Rhodopseudomonas palustris: one gene and its partner. The protein of the gene in region 1 interacts with the protein of each later gene in a pairwise test. Links are inferred from orthologs where the notes say so. Each region holds a gene or a part of one and is shown on either strand. Other genes may lie near its edges. The genes, in order: FLL57_RS08150 and gltA.

Region 1 (3,145 bases):
AATTTCGGGCCGCCGTCGACCGGCACCCACATCGTCGCGCTGGCCGCGGAATTGGGAAATGGCTGGCCGTCGGCGCGGGTGACGCCGGAACGCGACCACTCCGAGTAAGTGCGGCGGCCGCTGGCTGCGCCGCCGGGTGCTTCAACCTCGTAGCCCCAATGCTCGCCGCGCTGATACTTGCCGCGGCGGACCAGATACTTCGCGGTCGAGCCCAGAGCGTCGTCGGGCCGGCCGAACGGCGACACCCGGCCGTCACCGTCATAGTCGATGCCGACGTTCAGCCACACTTCCGGCATCCACTGGCTGTGGCCCATGGCGCCTGCCCAGGAGCCGCGCATTTCCTCCGGCGTCGACCAGCCCTTGTCGACAATCCGCAGCGCGTTGATCAGTTCGGTTTCCCAATACGCTCGCCGCCGCGGCTCGCGCCACGCGAGCGCGGCGAGGGACGGAAACACCGGACGCATGTGGTTCTGCTGCACCAGAGGATCGCCATAGGCGCTCTCGACCCCCCACAGCGCCAGCAGCGTGCCGCGTTCGACGCCGAAATCGCGCTCGATCCGCCCGAACAGCGCTTCATTCCTGCGCAGCGCTTCGCGGCCGGCGGTGATGCGCCAGTCCGACACCCGGCGGTTGATGTACTGCCAGAGCTGCTCGTGGAACTCGGGCTGCTTCTTCAGCTTGGCGAACACCGACATGTCGGGCTCGATCGAGCCCATCACCCGGTCCCAGGTCCGGGTCGATATGCCCTTGGCCAGCGCCTTGGCGCGAAACCCATCGCGCCACCGGTCGAAATCGGGCGACGCAGCCGCGTGAGCCGCGGCCGGCAGCATCACGGCTGCGCCGAGCGCAGTTTGCAGCAGGCGACGGCGGGTCGGCGAATGAAAGGAATCGCGATCGGGCATGCGCGACAGTCTAGCGGGATTGCCGCCGACCGCCAAAGCCGATGGCCGCTGATCGAGCGCCGGGCAGAGGGGAAATGGTTCCGACAGGACGCCAGCGACACGATGTCTCTGCCTGTGCTCTTGTACCGCCGTGATCGACACACACCTGTGACCATCGAGATCCGCAAGGTTCGCACGCCGCGCGATCTCGCGGACCGCTCGAACGAGGATAGCAGGTGGACCAACAGCTCGAGGCACCGCCGGACACCGACGACCTTACGGCCCGCGGGGCGGCCGATCCGGAGCCATGTATCCCGCAACCGACCGCTCTGCAGCGGCTGCTGATGGTGATCAATCGCGGCAGTCGCTCCGGCGGTCAGGCGGTCGGTGTAGCGGGTTCCCGTCTCAGTGCGGCCGGATTCGATCTGGTCGTGTCCGCGCCGAGCAGTCCGCATGAGGTTGCGCCGTGGATCGAGGCCAATGCGGATGGCGCGGCAGCGGTTGTGATCGCGGGCGGTGACGGCACTTTGAACGCGGCGGCATCGGCACTGGTGAAAACCGGGCTGCCACTCGGCATCATTCCGGCCGGCACTGCCAACGATCTGGCGCGAACGTTGGGTCTGCCGCTCGACATGGAAGCCGCTGCGGACGTCATCGTCGCCGGCTACCGCAAGACCATCGATCTGGGCGAGGTCAACGGTCACAAGTTTTTCAATGTCGCCAGCGTCGGGCTCAGCGCCGATCTGGCGCGGGAGCTCAGCGGCGAAAGTAAGCGTCGGTTCGGCCGCTTCAGCTATGCGCTGACTGCCGCGAAAGTGCTGAGCAAGGCACGGCCGTTCCGCGCGACGATCGTAGCGGCCGACGAGGATGTGCGGGTGAAGACGATGCAGATTGCGGTCGGCAACGGCCGCTACTACGGCGGCGGCATGGCGGTCGAGCAAACCGCCGAGATCGACGACGGCCAATTCGATCTGTACTCGCTGGAATTCGCGCAAGTGTGGAAGCTACTCGCGGTCGCCTATGACTTCCGAAAGGGGCAGCATGGACTGTGGAGCGAAGTACGCGCCGCCCGCGGCACCTCGTTCGAAATCCGCACCCGCAAGCCACGGCCGGTCAACGCGGACGGTGAGCTGGTGACCTTCACGCCGGCGAAGTTCGAGCTGCTGCAGAAGGCCGTCAGCGTGTTCGTCCCGAAAGACGTCCCGCCGCGCCGTTGAGCCTGCAAAGAGCGAAGCCACGAAAAAGCCCGCCGGTATGCGGCGGGCTTTGGCAGCAATCTGCGAGACCGAGCTCGATCAGTCCTTGGCGCGCTCGACGTAGGAGCCGTCTTCGGTCAGCACGACGATGCGGGTGCCGGTGCCGATGTGCGGCGGGACCTGGGTGCGGACGCCGTTCGACAGCACCGCCGGCTTGTAGGAGGACGACGCGGTCTGGCCCTTGGTCACAGGCTCGGTCTCCACCACTTCGAGCGTGGCGCGCTGGGGCAGGGTGATGGCGACGGCAGTGGTGTCGTGCATCGACAGCTTCACCACCATGCCTTCCTGCAAGTACGGCGCCGAAGAGCCGACGACGTCTTTTGCGACCTGCACCTGATCATAGGACTCCGGCTCCATGAAGTGGAAGCCTTCGCCATCCTCGTACAGGAAGGTGTAATTGCGCTCTTCGATGGTGACCTTTTCGACCTGGTCGGTGGTCTTGTAGCGCTCCGAGATCTTCACGCCGTCGCTGATTCGGCGCATTTCGATCTGACTGACGGGCGTGCCCTTGCCGGGATGGATGTTTTCGGCAGACAGGACGACGTAAAGCTTCCCATCTTGCTCGAGGACGTTGCCCTTGCGAATAGAACTGGCGATGACTCTCAAAGGAATGTTTCCTGTCGTTCAGGTCCGGGCCCGATCCGGGCGTTGGTATCCCGAGGCCGAAACGGTTTCGGGGCGCAACATACTGATTTGTGGCGTTGATGCCAGTGTTTTGCGCGGCCGCGCGGGGGCGACTTGAGGTGAAGGAGCAATCCGGCCCGTCGCCCTGGTGGAACAGGGATAGGTATCTGGACCGACAGCCATTTTTGCGCGCGCGGGGGGCGGTGACCCGGTCCGTGCGGGCCTGGTTCGAGACGGCGGGCTTTACCGAGGTCGAGACCGCGATCCTGCAGATTTCGCCCGGTAACGAGACCCATCTGCACGCCCCGCGCACTGAACTGTTGGGACCGGACGGCGAGCGGCGCTCCCGATACCTGCGGACCTCGCCGGAATTCGCCTGCAAGA
Region 2 (3,298 bases), 360 kb from region 1 along the record:
GCCATGGCGCGCTCGGCGTCGACGCCTATCGGGCGATGGGATACCTGCCCGCCGCGCTGCGCAACTATCTGGTGCGTCTCGGCTGGAGCCACGGCGATCAGGAAATCTTCACCACGCAGGAAATGATCGAGGCATTCGACCTGCCGGCGATCGGCCGCTCGGCGGCGCGGTTCGATTTCGCCAAGCTCGAAAGCCTCAACGGTCACTACATCCGCCAGAGCGACGATCACTGTCTCGTGACCCAGCTCGAAGACCTGCTGAAATACATCCCGCAGGGGCCGGCGATCGCCGCCAAGTTCGACGACAGCATCCGCGCCAAGCTGACCCAGGCGATGCCGGGGCTGAAGGAGCGTGCCAAGACGCTGCTCGAGCTGCTCGACAATGCCGGCTTCATTTTCGCCGACCGGCCGCTGTCGCTCGATCCGAAGGCCCAGGCAGTGCTGACGCCGGAAACCCGGCAGTTGATCGGCCGGATGCGCGCTGCGCTCGACGAGGTCACGCCGTGGACCGCGGCCACCACCGAGGCGGCGATGCGCAGCTTCGCCGAGCAGGCCGGGCTGAAGCTCGGGGCGGTGGCGCAACCGCTCCGGGTGGCGCTCACGGGACGGACCACATCGCCGGGAATCTTCGACGTTCTGGCGGTGTTGGGACGCGACGAATGCCTGTCGCGGCTGGCCGATCAGGCCGGGTAAAAGCCCGGGGAAACGGCTCGCGTCCGGCCGCCTTGCGGTGCACACTGCAATGAGCTACGCATTCCCGCCAGCGCTTCAAGACAACCAGTCTCGCTCGCAAGAGCGCTGCGCATACGGCTGGTTTCGCCAACGAACATCGGGGACCACACGATGGACGCAACGACCAACAACAAAACGGCAACGCTGACGGTTGGAAACAAGAACTACGATCTTCCGGTCCTGACCGGAACAGTCGGCCCCGACGTCATCGACATCGGCAAGCTCTATGCCCAGACCGGGATGTTCACTTACGATCCCGGGTTCACCTCGACGGCGAGCTGCCAGTCCAAGATCACCTACATCGACGGCGACGCCGGCGTTCTCGAGTACCGCGGTTATCCGATCGAACAGCTCGCCGAAAAGGGCGACTTCCTCGAGACCTGCTATCTGCTGCTGTACGGCGAACTGCCGACCAAGGCGCAGAAGGAAGATTTCGACTACCGCGTCACCCGCCACAACATGGTACACGAGCAGATGGCCCGGTTCTTCCAGGGCTTCCGTCGTGACGCGCATCCGATGGCGGTGATGGTGGCTTCGGTCGGCGCGCTCGCCGCGTTCTATCATGACTCCACCGACATCAACGATCCGACCCAGCGGATGGTCGCCTCGATCCGGATGATCGCCAAGATCCCGACGCTGGCGGCAATGGCCTACAAATACTCGAGCGGCCAGCCCTTCATCTATCCGAAGAACTCGCTGAGCTACGCGGCGAACTTCCTGCGGATGTGCTTCGCCACGCCGTGCGAGGAATACGTCGTCAATCCGGTGCTGGCGAACGCACTCGACAAGATCTTCACGCTGCACGCCGACCACGAGCAGAACGCCTCGACCTCGACGGTCCGCATCGCCGGCTCGTCGGGCGCCAACCCGTTCGCCTGTATCGCGGCCGGCATCGCCTGCCTGTGGGGCCCGGCCCATGGCGGCGCCAACGAGGCGGCGCTGGCGATGCTGAAGGAAATCGGCACGGTCGAGAACATTCCGGACTTCATCGCCAAGGTGAAGGACAAGAACTCGTCGGTGCGGCTGATGGGATTCGGCCACCGCGTCTACAAGAACTACGATCCGCGCGCCAAGATCATGCAGCAGGTCTGCCACGAAGTGCTGGCCGAGACCGGCCACCACGGCGACCCGCTGCTCAAGGTGGCGATGGAGCTGGAGAAGATCGCGCTCAACGATCAGTACTTCATCGATCGCAAGCTGTACCCGAACGTCGACTTCTATTCGGGCATCACGCTGAAGGCGATGGGCTTCCCGACCGACATGTTCACCGTGCTGTTCGCGGTCGCCCGCACCGTCGGCTGGATCAGCCAGTGGAGCGAGATGATCGAAGACCCGCAGCAGAAGATCGGCCGTCCGCGCCAGCTCTTCACCGGTGCGACCACCCGCAACTACGTCGAGATCAGCAAGCGCGGCTGACGCTTCTTCACCTGCTAACAGTTCGAAGGACCGGCCTTGTGCCGGTCCTTTTGTTTTGAGGACTTGATCACCGGAGCAGTGCTGCTCTTGACAGACACAGGGCCGCGTTTCGGAGCGATCACGACAGATACGGCGTCATGGTGAGGAAGCGCGAAGCACCGTCTCGAGCCACGCTCCTCGGGACGCAGGACGAGAACTCCGCCTCCCTGGGACTGGCTAAATCCCGCTTCAATCCATCGATCAGGCGTGCTGACCAGTTGGTCAGCCGATCGAGCGGCGCCTCTGCATCACGTCCGCTACGATGTCAGCCGCACGTCCGCTCGGGGTCTGGTCGCCGGTCGACAGGATGGCGTCGATCCTGGCGAAGCCGGCGAGCTGGCGGCGCCGCGCCGGGGTGTCGCCGAGCAGATCGCGCACCGCCGGCGCGAGCCTGTCCGCGACGCAATCCTCCTGAATGAACTCCGGCACCACGTCGTCGCCGATCACCAGATTGGCGAGGATCACCGTGCCCGGACGCACCACCCGCCGTGCGATCCAAATCTCCAGACTGCCGGCCCGATAGGCGGTCACCATCGGCACGCCGGCGATCGCCAGCTCCAGCGTGACGGTGCCGGACTTCGCCAGCGCAGCATGCGCGATCCGGAACGCGGCGCGCTTCTCCTGTTCGCCGACCACGATGCGCGGCTGCACCTCCCATGAGGCGACCGCGGCGCGGACAAGGGCCTCGAGATGCGGCGTGGTCGGCAGCACCGCCTCGAACGCGACGCCATCGCGCCTCAGCTTGGCCAGCGTGTCGCCGAACGCGGCGGCGTGATGGCGGACTTCGCTGCGCCGACTGCCCGGCAGCACCAGCAGCACGGGCGGCTGGGCATCGCGGCGCGCCTGCTCCGTCTGGCTCGGCCGCAGCGAGTCGAACTGCTCGGTGAGCGGATGACCGACATAGCTGCATGGCGGGCCCTGCAGCCGGCGATACTCGGCCGGCTCGAACGGCAGCAGCGCCATCACGTGATCGACATAGCCGAGCATCGCCCGCGCCCGCCCCGGCCGCCACGCCCACACCGTCGGCGACACGTAGTCGACGATCGGAATCGCCGGATCGCGGAGCCGGACCCGCCGCGCCACGCGGTGGGTGAAGTCGGGGCTGTCGATGA

What was found.
Region 2: the proteins of FLL57_RS08150 (region 1) and gltA interact in binary tests that used the Escherichia coli proteins (3 or more experiments, as listed by UniProt). The link is inferred for Rhodopseudomonas palustris from one-to-one orthologs.

Annotation. Positions count from the first base shown.
Region 1 is NZ_CP041387.1:1,799,865-1,803,009, forward strand. The notes cover bases 321-3,145. They hold FLL57_RS08150 (lipid kinase), read left to right. Parts: upstream 321-1,192; coding sequence 1,193-2,098; downstream 2,099-3,145. Other genes in these bases: FLL57_RS08145 (lytic murein transglycosylase), read right to left, coding at 321-902; efp (elongation factor P), read right to left, coding at 2,177-2,743; epmA (EF-P lysine aminoacylase EpmA), read left to right, coding at 2,842-3,145. In the rest of the region: more of FLL57_RS08145, read right to left, coding at 1-320. UniProt on the Escherichia coli protein: In vitro phosphorylates phosphatidylglycerol but not diacylglycerol; the in vivo substrate is unknown.
Region 2 is NZ_CP041387.1:2,159,362-2,162,659, forward strand. What follows is about bases 17-2,994. They hold gltA (citrate synthase), read left to right. Parts: upstream 17-842; coding sequence 843-2,147; downstream 2,148-2,994. Other genes in these bases: gltX (glutamate--tRNA ligase), read left to right, coding at 17-692; lpxB (lipid-A-disaccharide synthase), read right to left, coding at 2,409-2,994. In the rest of the region: more of gltX, read left to right, coding at 1-16; more of lpxB, read right to left, coding at 2,995-3,298.